Linked DNA regions of Teredinibacter turnerae T7901. The protein of the gene in region 1 interacts with the protein of each later gene in a pairwise test. Links are inferred from orthologs where the notes say so. Each region holds a gene or a part of one and is shown on either strand. Other genes may lie near its edges.

Region 1 (7,053 bases):
GGTAGCAATGGAATCCTCACTTTCACGCGCCAATGTTGAGTTTCGAAGGCGCTGATCTTTAAGCATAAGCGCCATCTGATTGCGCAGCTCTTTCGCATATTCCGAGCGAATCTCGTCACTCAGCTGGCGGTGAAGCTGTTCCGCATTCGCTGGTGCGCCTGCACCAGCAGCAGAGTCTAAATCGGGATCATCACGAAACTGAATACCAAGACGGTTCCGCGTTGCGGCTTTTTTCAAGGCGTTCAATTGATTAGCTGCTGCAGTTAGCGTTGGGTCCCACAACGCCGCCTGAAAATATTTAATCGGACACTGACTGGCGCACACCAGTCGAATCGGACCAGCGCCAAGATCAGGGCCGCGTAATGCATTGTCTGTGAGTTGGCGCAGGGGCACATTCCAGCTCGCATCGACCTCCCCTTTTGCATTGAAATCAATGCGAAAAAAAATTGCCGTTTTAATGCGATAGCGTGCGTCGATCTCGACAAATACGGCACGCGCCTGACGGTTCTGCCAATCATGCGACAAAACGTAACCGTCGAGCAGTGCTTCGAATTCGGTATAGAGCATTTCTTTGGCGATAAATCCGTTTTCTCCAAAGAACATTACGGCTTGTGCTAACTCATCATGATCGCAAATCAAAGGCCGACACCCAAAGTGGTAGAGTTCTTCCACAATTATCGACTAGGGATTGTAATTGCGATGTGACAAGCCCTTCATTATCGCAATTAAAAATATATAGAGATGTGCTGGGTTGAGGGAAGCGTCAGGAAGGATTTAGAGAGGACTGAATAGAAAAATAAGTGTAGGGTTGACTGGCAAGAGTGCGTTTAAAAACAAGCGCACTCGTCCAGTTCATCTTCTTCGTGGATATCAGCTTCCATGGCATCGCTGTAATAATCATCCAGCTCCATGGATTCGCTCTCACCGAGCAGGTCTTCGACATAATCGTGCATATATAGCTCCTTTTTTTGTCATTGCTTCTTTTGCACTAAGGTAACTATAGCAACACTCCTGTGACACTATCGTTACGCACCCAAGCAAAATAATTAGACAAAGAGAAAAGAGCGACGTTCAGTGCAAAGTTGACGAATGTTCCATGTCGGTTTCGTCTGAGAAATCTGGTTGCTCATGCTGTTCCTGAATATCGCTGGCGGCGTCCAGCCCAGCTTCGATCATCGCTTTGGCAATTTCAAAACGAGCGTCGTTCAGGAAATACAGAGACTCTTCAGAAAAGCGAATGCAAACCAGTGGCTCCCCCCCCTCATCAACACGCTGGAGAGCGATTTCACCATTTTCCAATTCGACAATTTCGTAAAGTGAGGACATGCGTTACCGTAAATTCTATAGCGTTTGGTTCGGTTTCCAGTGTACCACCTCACGCCGACGAATAACACGCAGTCGCGCTATTTGGGGATTTATGACGTGAGAGCACGCATGTAATGTTAGTACTCTTGGGCAAGATCCCGCTGGTTGGCGATGCATCTGACCAGGCAGGATCGGATATTCTCAATCGACTCGAGGCTGGCTTCGGACCAAAAATCACCAGTGGCACCACTTACCGCAATAAAATTAGCGGAAGCCTCATGTTCTGGCGAGGGGCGTGGCGCCTGCCCCTTTCTGATTTGATTGGTAAAACGGCCCAATTGAGCAAGCCACGATGACTCATTCCGTTGAAGTTCGCGCAGCTCTGACAGCCGAGAATCCTCTCCCGGCTCGGGGATATCTGCGGCTAAAGCACCCAAAACATCAGAAGATGGCTTAGCGCCCGAAATTTCTCCGCAGTAGCACACCAAAGCCAGATCGAGCTGGAGAATCACCGCCTGGAGATAGGCACGCTGCGTTTGCGGGTGCGTGCCGTCGAGACAAGCAGAACGGGCTCCATCAGCCAGCAATAACTGCGCGAACAACAAGTGTTCGTCAACGCGCACTGCCATATTATCGGCCAATGGCACCACCTACGACTTTTTCTTACGGGTGGCTTTAGCTTTTGGCGCTGCTTTGGTGGGCTTAGCGCTGCCGCTTACCTGCCATTTACCACCGTCATAAAACGCTTTCCAACCGGTTGCCTTGCCGTCGACTTCGGTCTGGACGTACTGCTCTTTGGTTTTGCGACTGTAGCGGACCAAGGCGTCATTTCCGTTGTCGTCCTGCGTAGGCGCCTTAAACAAAAAGGCGTACTTGGGGTCGATTTCGTCTTTGTGGGGCAACAACTCTTTTATGTACGGTGCCCGCGTTTCACGGTTCTTCGGAAACTGGCTGGCAGCCAGAAACAAGCCACTGGCACCGTCGCGCAGCACATAGTGGTCTTCCACTTTTTCACAGGCAAGCTCTGGCATATCCACCGGATCCATTTTGGGCGGAGCAGCTTCACCGTTGCGTAAGAGTTTGCGTGTATTTTTGCATTCGTCGTTGGTACAACCGAAGTACTTGCCAAATCGGCCTGATTTCAATTGCATATCGCTGCCGCACTTGTCGCACTCAATCAAAGGCCCGTCGTAGCCTTTAATCTTAAATACGCCCTGCTCCACCTCGTAGCCATCACAATCCGGATTGCGACCACAGATGTGAAGCTTGCGCTGCTCGTCCAGCAGGTAGCTGTCCATCGCCGTGTTACAGATTTTGCAGCGGCGTTTCTGGCGCAGCTGGCGAGATTCCGCATCCTCGTCTTCATCAATATTGACAGCTTCGTCACCGGACACGAGATTCATGGTGTTCTTGCAACGCTCTTTCGGCGGCAGCGCATAACCTGAACACCCGAGGAACACACCCGTACTACCTGTGCGGATCTGCATTTTGCGGCCGCAATTCCCGCAATCGATATCCGTCTCAACCGGCTCGTTACGACGCATGCCAGCAGCGCTATTTTGCGCCATTTCCAGCTTCACTGTGAAATCGGCGTAAAATTCGTTGAGCAGGTCGAGCCAGTCTTTATCGCCTTCGGCTACGGTATCCAGTGCGGCTTCCATATTGGCCGTAAACCCGTAATCCATCAGATCGCTGAAACTTTCAATCAATCGTTCGGTAACGATGTCACCCATCTTATTCGCATAAAATCGCTTGTTCTCAACATGAACATAACCACGATCTTGAATGGTCGAAATAATGCTTGCATAGGTGGAAGGACGACCGATACCGCGCTTCTCCAGCTCTTTCACCAGTGCAGCTTCCGTGTAGCGCGCGGGTGGCTTAGTGAAGTGCTGTGACGCCAGAATTTCATGCAGATCGAGCATGTCCCCCACTTTCACATCCGGCAGGAGGGTATCTTCCTCTTTGCGCGACACTGGCGGCATGACCTTCATAAAACCGTCGAAGCGAATCACGCGGCCGCGCGCGCGCAGCTCATAATCGCCTGCGGATACTTTCAGTGAGCTGGAAGTAAACTCTGCGGATGTCATCTGACACGCCACAAACTGCTGCCAGATCAGGTTGTAAAGGCGCTCTGCGTCCCGCTCCATACCGCTTAACTGATTTGGTCGGGTGGTAACATCGGAAGGTCGTATGGCTTCGTGGGCTTCGTGGGCTTCCTGAGCGCCTTCTTTGCTCGAATACACATTCGGCGCTTTCGGCAGATAACGATCGCCATATTCTTGCTGAATAAATGTGCGACAGTTTTCGACAGCCTCTTTACTGAGATTAGTGGAGTCGGTACGCATGTAGGTGATGTAGCCCGCCTCGTAGAGACGCTGCGCCATCATCATGGTTTTTTTCACCCCGTAACCCAGACGGGTCGAGGCTGCCTGCTGCAATGTTGACGTAATAAACGGCGCAGACGGGTTGGATTTAGTTGGCTTGTCTTCGCGCTCTGTAACCTTGTACGCAGCCCCTTCAAGGGCAGATTTCGCCGCCATCGCCTGCGCTTCGTTCACAGGTTTAAACGCTTCGTCTTTAAAGCGCTTCACTTCGTACTTAGCGCGCTCGCCTTTTGAGGTATCCAGCTGCGCTTTAACTTCCCAGTACTCTTCCGGGATAAACGCACGAATTTCGCTTTCACGTTCGCTTACCAGGCGCACTGCGACCGACTGGACCCGCCCGGCAGATAACCCGCGGGCAATTTTTTCCCACAACAATGGCGAGACCATATAGCCGACAACACGATCGAGGAAACGGCGAGCCTGTTGCGCATTTACCCGGTTAATATCCAGCATGCCCGGTGACTTAAAGGCTTCCTGGATCGCATTCTTGGTAATTTCGTTAAACACCACCCGACGATAGCGGGTTGGGTCGCCGCCAATTGACTCCTGCAGGTGCCAGGCAATAGCTTCCCCTTCGCGGTCGAGATCCGTTGCGAGAAAGATATGGTCCGCCTGGTCTGCGAGTTTGCGCAACTCAGCGACCACTTTTTCTTTGCCGGGAAGAATCTCGTAGTGCGCCTGCCAATCGTTATCGGGGTCTATCCCCATGCGGTTGATCAATTGTTCGCGGGCTTTGTTCTGCTTGTAAACTTCCTTTTCTTCCGCTGACATTTTGCGGGTGAGTGCAGCCTGCTTAGCCCGGGCTTTTGGATCGGTGGTAGTTTTAGCCGAACCACTGGTGGGGAGGTCGCGAATGTGGCCAACGCTCGACTTTACGATGTACTGGTTGCCCAGATACTTGTTAATGGTTTTCGCCTTCGCGGGCGATTCCACAATAACCAGTGATTTCCCCATAAGAGCCTTCTACACAGAATTCTTCATTGTTTAAAATATGTACATCCCACGTTGTGTGAAACACCGAAGGTGCGCATATATAAGACCTCAAGGTTATAAGGTCAAGCACTCGCTAAAGTGACGGAGCAAAAAAAAGAACCAGTATGCACCCTTAAAGCGATTTATCATCCAACATTAAATAACAATCCCATCTATTTGTTTTAAAAAACATTTATGGCACATCACCTATCGGCGGATACTTATAAAGCGTAGTAACTGAATAATTCAAATGCCAAAAAGCAGCTAAAATAAATTTTGTTTACTTTTTGGTTATTTGTTTCAGAGTTATTGCGAATGTGGCCGGTCTTTTTCCTTAGTCTATTCCTTGTCCTCGCGCTGGCGTCACTGATAGTTGTGAGCGCCATCAACCAATTTCAAGAGCGCAAACGCATGGTTGCTCGCAAGGTACAGCAGCTGCGATTACGCGTTACCGAGCTCGATGAGTTGGCAACAACCGTGGATTCACTGGTGGAGTCGCCTCAAATTGCCGGGCACATTAACGATGAGGCGATAGACATGGTGGAAGCCATGCTCAAACTGGACAGCGAAAACCAGGGGCTGATCGTGATTCAGCAGACACTCTTGAGCAAGCGTAGCAGCTTCGCCAGCATAGATAGAGAACGGGAGATCTATCGCCTGCGAGAGAGCGACGCAGCCATTGCCCGCACGCTCTACATGCTCAATGAAGCAGGCCGCATCTTGCGCCGCCGCCAAGCGGCCGAAAAGCTGAATCTAGCGGAAATGGAGTTTTATCTAAAAGATTTAGCCTGGGCACACATGTTGGTTGGCGTGGTAAGTACTGTAGCACAGGGGCAAAAAGTGCAGTCAAACGGAGACTACTTGCGCGCGCATGCATACTATAAACGGGCGCAGCAGGTCGCAGTGCAAACCTCATCGAACGACGAACGCAAAAATGACCTGGTTAGAGAAATTACCAACCTGATGCACAACAAAGGAAAATACCTTTCACCCCGATTTATGCCAGAATCGCAACCGTCAGAGCGCGAGAAAAACGATCACGCCGCCAGTGAGGCACCACTGTAATGGCCTAACACTACGCCATGACCCAACACTAAGCCCTAGGGCCTGTTAAAACTAATTCAATTCGCTCTGCTGGAGCCTGTATTTTCAGGATGAAAGGCATTTTTGGCGTTGTTTAGCGGGCTAAACGAGCGAAAAATAACGCATCAGCCTGGAAATACAGGCCCAGCCCTGCGGGTTGCGGCTAAAATCCCGCTCTCAGCGTTGTTTATCGCTCATTTGGAACAACCAAACTACGCTCCAAACGCCTTGATAGCGAAATTTTAGCCGCAACAGAATGAATCGAATTAGTGTTAACAGGCCCTAGCAGCCAACCAGTCCAATTGCTTCGCAATAGTGCCCAAACAGCCCTCGATGGAGTCCTGCCACTGCGCTTGTCGCTCCCAACAACTTTCGGTCCAGTAAACACTGACTGCAGACTCCCGCATTTCCACCGCTCGAATGGCCGCAGGCAACTCTAACAACCAGGGCTTCAGTGCAGCCTGCAAGGCAGCATCAGGGCGGTTCGCCGCGACCCAGTCCCAATCCGCACTAAAATTGATTTCGTGCTCCAGTGACTGCCGCGCAACGCACCACTGCGGCCGCTCAACCGACTTCGGTGGTGGCGGCAACAACCGAGAATAAACAGCAATCTGATGCGGCTCGCCGTTGGCTGGATTCTGACCGATGTTCACCCGCAGCCCGCGCTTAGCAGCAAGCGAGCGCAATCGCGCCAGCCGCCGCTCTTGTTTGTTAGGCTGCATCATCATTACCGGGCCAACCACCATCGCAACTACGAATACCAACACCAATATAATTTGCCACATAGCTCGCTCCACGGGACGATACACATAACTGATGGGCTCAAGCCCGACTGGTCGCCCGAAAGCGAGATATAATATTACCAATAAGGGAATTTAAATGCCTTGTTACGCGTCTGAATAGTAAAGCGCCACTTCAACGGAGGATTTATGCCCACCTATAACAACATTCTCGTCGGCCTTGATCTGGCTGAAGACTGCACGCAGATTCTGCGCAAAGCGGCAGATATTGCCGGCTCATTTCACGCAAAACTTCATGTTGTTCATGTGGTAGAGCCACTGGCTTTCGCCTACGGGGGAGACGTGCCGCTCGACCTAACTGAAGCCCAGGGAGTGATGGAAAATCAGGCTGCTGAACGATTAGAGCGCATCATTAAGGAAGTTGGTGTATCCGTAGAAGGCCACCGGGTATGCATCGGCCAAGCGGCGGGAGAGCTGCACCGCCTGGCAGAAGAAGAGAACATGGATATGATCATCGTTGGCAGCCACAGCCGGCATGGCCTTGCCCTGCTTTTCGGCAGCATCAC
Region 2 (6,769 bases), 340 kb from region 1 along the record:
CCCCCAGTTGCACAGCTTCTTTAATGCGTGCGGCTTCTGATACGGCGGTGACCATAATGAAATGCGCGCCGCGTAGTGTATTTGACGCTTTCGCTTTTTTATAAACATCGAGCCCATTGATGTGGGGCATATCCCAGTCGCAGAGTATTAAGTCGAATGGCGACGCTTTAATCTTGTCGAATGCGGCCATTCCATCTTCGGCGTGCACAATATTTTTTACCCCAAAATCGCCCAAAACATCAATCAGCAGTTCGGCCGAATCTGCATTATCTTCGGCTATCAAAACCCTCAGGTTTTCCATTGTGATAGCGGTGCGCTTGGGCGCAGGCTTGGGTTTTGGAGGCGGTGCGGCGCGTTGTATGGCGGAGGCGAGCTTTTTGATCACACTGTCCAGCAGTTTGATCGTTTCCATATGCTCTTCGCGAGCTTTATCGTCAAGCGTCGATGTGTCCAGTTGTTTGAGCAACCAGGCTCGGCGCTGGGTCACGGTTGCGAGAACCACCCTGCATTCGGCAGCTGTCAGCATGGATGCACCCTAGAAGTGGAGTTAAGGCAAAAGTGCCTGTAATTATAGGATCAAAATCCCTTCGGCAGAGGAATTTAGTAGGGCGTCTGGCTCAAGTCGGCGGTAATAGCGCTATGCCTGCTCTGCGTTTGAACCCGTGTTGTCTGACATAAGCTTTTGCATATAGGCGTAGTAATCGTCGCTTAAGCTACGGCTGGTATCACGCCTCTCCGTGGATTTACGGCGTTTGCGATGGTAGAGATCCAGCGGCATGTTGCTGCATGGGTCAACATCCTGTCTTCTATCGTCTCCTTTGCGACGGTTAACGAAGATAAATTTAGTCTCGCTCATTGGAATGCTCGGTTTTCCTGCGTTGGTCACATGTTACTATTGCCCCATCTGGAGCGGAAATACGTCTCGATAATTAAATAGACTACATCTTAGCTCCACTTTACTCAGTTTCCAGGAGAGAGCTGTATCGAGATCAAGTCCAGCACAAATAATGCTGCCGTCATCTGACGTGTAAATAGTGTTGGGCTTCGCGAAAGAATTCATGCGCATTTAGATGCTAACCTGCTAGCGCGTTTTGCTATAAGTGTAGATCAAACATCAGCGGCGCTCCTCCCAACTTAGGGTTTTTTGTTATGGATTTTGAACAGAATATTCGCGCAAAACTTATTGAATCTTTTAGCCCGGTGTTTGTTGACGTGGTCAATGAGAGCCATGGCCACAGTGTGCCGAAAGGCTCGCAAACGCACTTCAAGGCGACATTGGTATCGCCAGCTTTCGACGGCGTCAGCCGGGTTAAGCGCCACCAGTTGGTGTACGGCACTCTCGCTAACGAGCTGTCTTCTGGTGTGCATGCGCTGGCGCTCCATCTCTATACTGAGGCGGAATGGGCTGCTCGTGCGGGTCTTGCGCCGGACTCCCCGGCTTGTGCCGGGCGCAAATAGCGGTAGACGTTCCTCCGTGTTACCGCGACCAGTGATGCAATCGGTATTACTGGTCGCGACATTTGTGATCAGTGCCGCGCATCGTTAGAATTGGCCCCCTTTTTTAATTGCATAATGTGGTTCTGATTATGTCCGATTATCTCGTCGCGGCACTTTACAAATTCGTTTCCCTCCCTAATTACGAAAGCCTTCGCGAGCCGCTTATCGATTTCTGCCAGTCTCGAGAGATAAAAGGCACCTTGTTGTTGGCTGCAGAAGGTATCAACGGGACGGTTGCGGGCACGCCAGAGGCTATCCAGGCTTTGCTGGAGGAATTGCGTCGACAACCGGGTCTTGATGCACTTGAGCACAAGGAGAGTGTCGCAACCGAGCAGCCTTTCTATCGTTTGAAAATCAAGCTCAAAAAAGAGATTGTGACGATGGGCGTGGAAGGGATTGATCCCAACCTGGTGGTGGGAACTTACGTAGCTCCTGCTGAGTGGAACGCCTTGATCTCCGACCCGGACGTTACGGTTATCGACACCCGCAACGATTATGAGTATGAAATTGGCACCTTTCGCGGTGCGGTGAACCCGAATACCCAAAGTTTTCGACAGCTGCCGCAGTACGTGGCTGAGAACCTTGATCCAAATAAGCACAAGAAAGTTGCCATGTTTTGCACCGGCGGGATTCGTTGCGAAAAGTCGACTGCGCTAATGAAACAGATGGGGTTTGAGGAGGTGTATCACCTGCAGGGCGGCATTCTGAAATATCTGGAGGAAGTGCCCGAAGGCAATAGCCTGTGGGACGGCGAATGCTTCGTGTTCGACAATCGCGTCTCGGTCAAGCATGGCCTGGAGGAGGGCAGCTACGAGTTGTGCCATGGATGCCGTTTCCCCATAAACGAAACGGATAAACAGTCTGACAAGTACATTAAAGGTGTCGCCTGTCCTCGATGCTATGACGAGCAGACGCCGGAGCAGCGGTCACGGTTTCTGGAGCGTCAAAAGCAGATGGAGCTGGCGAGCAGGAAGGGTGAGTTACACATTGGGGATCGCGCAGACATTGCTAAAAGTCGCACCACGCAAGGCGCGCCGTCCGCAGACGGAGAATGACTACGACTTTGGGTTACACGGTTTTATCGGCGCCGAGTGTGTTGGAAATTGAGGAAAAGCGCAGCAGGTTTATTTGCCTACTGTCGCCAGTGCAGAACAAAGCAGATATTCAACCTGCGCTGGATTGCGCACGCGAGCAGTATCCAGCTGCCAACCACTATTGCTGGGCGTATGTGATCGGCGATGCGAACCAGCCTATGTGGGTCGCAGCCAATGATGATGGAGAGCCTTCTGGTACGGCAGGGCGCCCGATATTGAATGTGCTCCAGCAACGGGAGGTAGGCGACATCTTAGCGGTCGTTGTTCGCTACTTTGGCGGCGTTAAGCTTGGCGCCGGCGGCCTAGTACGAGCGTATAGCAATGTTACGAGCCAAGCCTTGGATGCCGCGCAACTTAAGACTGTGTTGCCGATGACGTCGCTCACTGTGATTATCGATTACGCCCATGAAAACGTATTGCGCAATAAGCTAGCGGCACTTGGCGGCACGCTTGAAGACGTGTCTCATGCGGAGGCTGTGCGTTGTAAAGTGAGTGTGCCGAGCCAGTTCGCGGCTGAGTTTTGTACTTGGCTTACCGGACAAACCTCCGGCAAAAGCATTATCGAATCCTGATCCAGCCCCTCTGCTTTTGTGCTCATATAGTCCGTTGGGCTCCAGCTTGAACTCACTGAGCAGGGCTTGTATTTCACCGTTTTAGCCTGGGTTTAGCTATATAGCCTGTCAAAAAATTATAGCCTGTCGAAAAAATAGTAACTGCCGCTGGCATGCCGGTACTGGAATCTTGTGGCCAATTTACCTACACTGCTCACTTGATAAACAAGACGACCGGTCACATAGTGATAGATATGAGTAAACGCGAAGCTAAAAAGCTAGAGATACTGTTATCCGGCCTCGATGTTATGAAGCGCAAGGGTTACAACGGCACCAGCGTGAAAGATATTGTTGATGCGGCTGGGGTGCCAAAGGGATCTTTTTACAATTATTTTGAGAGCAAAGAAGGCTTTGCTCTGGATGCTATTGATTACGCGGCCGAGAAGAATTTTGAGTCTTGCGATAGCGTATTACGGTCGCAAAAACCGGCGGACGAGCGGGTCACCGCGTTTTTCGCAAACGGTGTGCTCAAAGCGTGTGAGTGCGATTTTAAGGTGGGTTGCTTTTTGGGCAACATGTGTCAGGAGATGGCGGATTCCAGTGATCTCATACGCGTGCGTTTGAAGCGTGTGTTAGATCGTCAGACCGAGATGATTAAAACTGCCCTTATGGAGGGTGGGATGGTGGAATCTGATGCTGCGGTGCGCGCGGAATTCCTATTTAACTCCTGGGAGGGAGCTTTGATGCGGGCAAAATCCTCCCAAAGCCGTGCGCCTTTGGATGCATTCATGGCGGTAATACCCTCTATTCTGGCGCATTGATTTAAAAGTGTGTATTTCGGTATCACTTTAATTTGATTATCGTTGTGTTTTAATCCCCTCAACGTCACAACAGCTCGAGTGTGAGAGTTAAATCACCGAACGAGCGATGTGTATTCGGCATCAGGCCGACTTCAATTTATCGGGCGCTTCTGCCTGCGTGAATCCGTAAATTTATCGATCATCATCTTTTGACCGGTAGGTCACAATGATGAATAAGACGACTGGTCATATAAAACAAGACGACCGGTCATTTTGGAGTGGTTATGACAGTATCAATCTCGAATAAGGCGCTGGGAATCAAGCGCACGCTGACTAGTTTCGGGGTGTTGTTGATGCTAGCGACATGGGTGTCCCATGCGGCAGCAACCAACGCGGTAACTCCGCCGGAGGAGCAGTCCGCTCGTTTAAATGCCGCCGATGGGCGATTACTCAGTGAGCGGGGGCGTTGGTATCTCTCTTTTGACAACGATCTCTTTGCACCGAAAAACCGTGATCAGGACTATACCTATGGGATTAATTTCGCGTACACGTCTGATTCTATCGGCAGGTATCCACTCCCAGCGCTGCTCTCGCAATTAGATGACTCCCTGGGTTTGGAAGGCGCACGCAGAGCAAAAACGCTGGAGTTCGGGTTGTACGGCTTTACGCCGGCCAATGTGGAGTCGAGTGAAGCCGATCAAGACGATCGGCCCTATGCGAGCCTCGTGTATGTATCGACAAGCAGCGAGAGTATGGACTGGGAGAACCAAGTGGTGCTTCGGTCGCAGTTGACCCTGGGTATGCTCGGGCTTGACCTGGTCGGTAACGTTCAAAATCTAACTCACCGCGCGACAAACGGGACGGAAGCGGGTGGTTGGTCGCACCAGATTTCTGATGGCGGTGAACCTACGTTTCGCTACAGTCTGGCTCGGCAACAGCTGGTTGAAACCGGGCTGCTCCACACGGAGCTGAAACATACGCTGGCGGCATCGGTGGGTTACCTGACAGAAGTGTCATGGAGTTTGGGTGTCCGCACAGGGAACATCAGCACCACCTGGCACAGCTTTAAGCCGGAGGTGAAAAATTATGCGGAGTCGCTGGCGAGCCAAAAAAGTAAAACCCCGGAAAATTATTTTTGGGCGGGAATCAGTGTGAAAGCGCGTGCATACAATGCCTTTTTACAAGGCCAGTTCCGCGAAAGCGATGTGGTGTACACCTACGATGAGTTGAGGCCATTCGTGCTTGAAGCCTGGGCTGGATATACCCACGAATTCGCCAGTGGCTACCACATCAACTATGGCTTGCGCGGGCACACCTCGGAAATTCGCGAGGGCAAAGGGGACCGCAATGTTATTTGGGGCGGAATCATGGTGGGGAAAAGTTTGATTTAATTCGACGGAGTACGTTGGATACGGGGCTGAAATTCTGACGATAGTTTAGGTAGTAGTTGCGTAAGCTGACCACAACTTTACTTGGATATAGCACAATAGACGTTTGTTTCTTGAATATGTGCGGTGATACATGAGTTTTGAATCCAGTGCCGAGCGAATTGTCCGATGCTGCTGTGAGGCTATAGCGCAAGGAGAAGAGTCCCTTTGGCTGACCACGGTGTTGCGCACATGGGGCAGTTCTCCACGACCACCAGGTGCGATGATGTTGTGGTCGCCATCGACAGGCGCGGTAGGTTCCGTATCTGGCGGATGTGTGGAAGAGGACATGTTTGCCAGATTTAATCACGGCCAATTTTCGCGCAGCAAGCCCAGCCGTTTCATCTATGGGGGTGAGCAGCCCTCCGGCGGAGCGCCCATCCAGTTGCCCTGCGGTGGTGAGCTTGAGCTGCTAATAGAGCCTATAACTAGTGATCAAGAGGCCTATTGGGAGGCTCTGGCGCAGCGTCTTCTGGCGCGAAAGCCCGTATGGCGCTCCGTCGACCTGGTGACTGGCCAGTGGCAGCTCGCCAGCGAGGGTGCGCCAGAATCTGCTGAAACGCTTATCTCTATTTTGTTAGGGCCAACTCGCAAATTATTAATTATTGGCGCCAATGCGGTTGCAGCATGCCTGGCGGATATGGCACGTGGGTTGGATTTTTATGTGGAAGTGTGCGATCCGGGCGAGATAACTGACCCTGTGTTCCGCAGTGGTGAACATCGATTGCGGAAAACCTACCCTGACGGCTTTATCGCGCGGGAGTTCAGCGATGCGAACTGTGCGATAGTCGCTGTTTCCCACGATCCCAGATTGGACGATATGGCTTTGCTGGAAGCACTACCCGGCAATGCTTTTTATATTGGCGCTATGGGTTCTATGCAGTCGTCAATTGCTCGACGTGACCGCTTGCTGAGCCTTGATATCTCTGCGTCGCAACTTCAGAAGCTGCGCGCACCGATTGGTATTGATATCGGGAGTAAAACCCCGCAGGAAATTGCGCTCAGTATTGCCGCAGATCTTGTCAGTCACTATCGGTTGGCGTCGCCAGAGATTGGCAGACATCAATGACAGATGTACAAATACTGGTGCTGGCAGCAGGCCGATCCTCGCGTTTTGGCAGTCAGAAGCTGCTTCACCCGTTAAACCCGTCGAACTCAGTCTTGGGTGAGACCCTGACTCAGCTTGCAATTTTAGACGCCTCTGTCGCGGTGGTTTGCTCACCGGATAATCCGGGTGTTATAGATCTTGGCAAAGTTTTTGGCTGTGAGAGTCTGGTGTTCCCGAAGGTATCTCCAGGATTGGGCGACTCGATTGCCTTCGGCGTAAGCAAAACATCACCCAAGCAAGGGTGGCTGGTTTGCCTGGCTGATATGCCCTGGATCAAAGCCGCAACCTACGC

What was found.
Region 2: the proteins of topA (region 1) and TERTU_RS12270 interact in binary tests that used the Escherichia coli proteins (3 or more experiments, as listed by UniProt). The link is inferred for Teredinibacter turnerae T7901 from one-to-one orthologs.

Annotation. Positions count from the first base shown.
Region 1 is NC_012997.1:2,723,014-2,730,066, forward strand. Bases 1,756-4,997 are described here. They hold topA (type I DNA topoisomerase), read right to left. Parts: upstream 4,647-4,997; coding sequence 1,956-4,646; downstream 1,756-1,955. Other genes in these bases: TERTU_RS10845 (DUF6586 family protein), read right to left, coding at 1,756-1,952. Also shown: TERTU_RS10835 (sodium:proton antiporter), read right to left, coding at 1-639; TERTU_RS22355 (hypothetical protein), read right to left, coding at 828-953; TERTU_RS10840 (hypothetical protein), read right to left, coding at 1,072-1,326; more of TERTU_RS10845, read right to left, coding at 1,443-1,755; TERTU_RS10855 (hypothetical protein), read left to right, coding at 5,040-5,729; TERTU_RS10860 (hypothetical protein), read right to left, coding at 6,020-6,532; TERTU_RS10865 (universal stress protein), read left to right, coding at 6,677-7,053. UniProt on the Escherichia coli protein: Releases the supercoiling and torsional tension of DNA, which is introduced during the DNA replication and transcription, by transiently cleaving and rejoining one strand of the DNA duplex.
Region 2 is NC_012997.1:3,060,479-3,067,247, reverse strand. Bases 1,398-4,355 are described here. They hold TERTU_RS12270 (YigZ family protein), read left to right. Parts: upstream 1,398-2,548; coding sequence 2,549-3,163; downstream 3,164-4,355. Other genes in these bases: TERTU_RS12260 (lipid A deacylase LpxR family protein), read left to right, coding at 4,227-4,355; TERTU_RS12265 (TetR/AcrR family transcriptional regulator), read left to right, coding at 3,397-3,963; trhO (oxygen-dependent tRNA uridine(34) hydroxylase TrhO), read left to right, coding at 1,587-2,552; TERTU_RS12280 (BolA family protein), read left to right, coding at 1,398-1,458. Also shown: TERTU_RS12285 (response regulator), read right to left, coding at 1-526; TERTU_RS21815 (hypothetical protein), read right to left, coding at 638-856; more of TERTU_RS12280, read left to right, coding at 1,150-1,397; more of TERTU_RS12260, read left to right, coding at 4,356-5,333; TERTU_RS12255 (XdhC family protein), read left to right, coding at 5,464-6,438; TERTU_RS12250 (nucleotidyltransferase family protein), read left to right, coding at 6,435-6,769.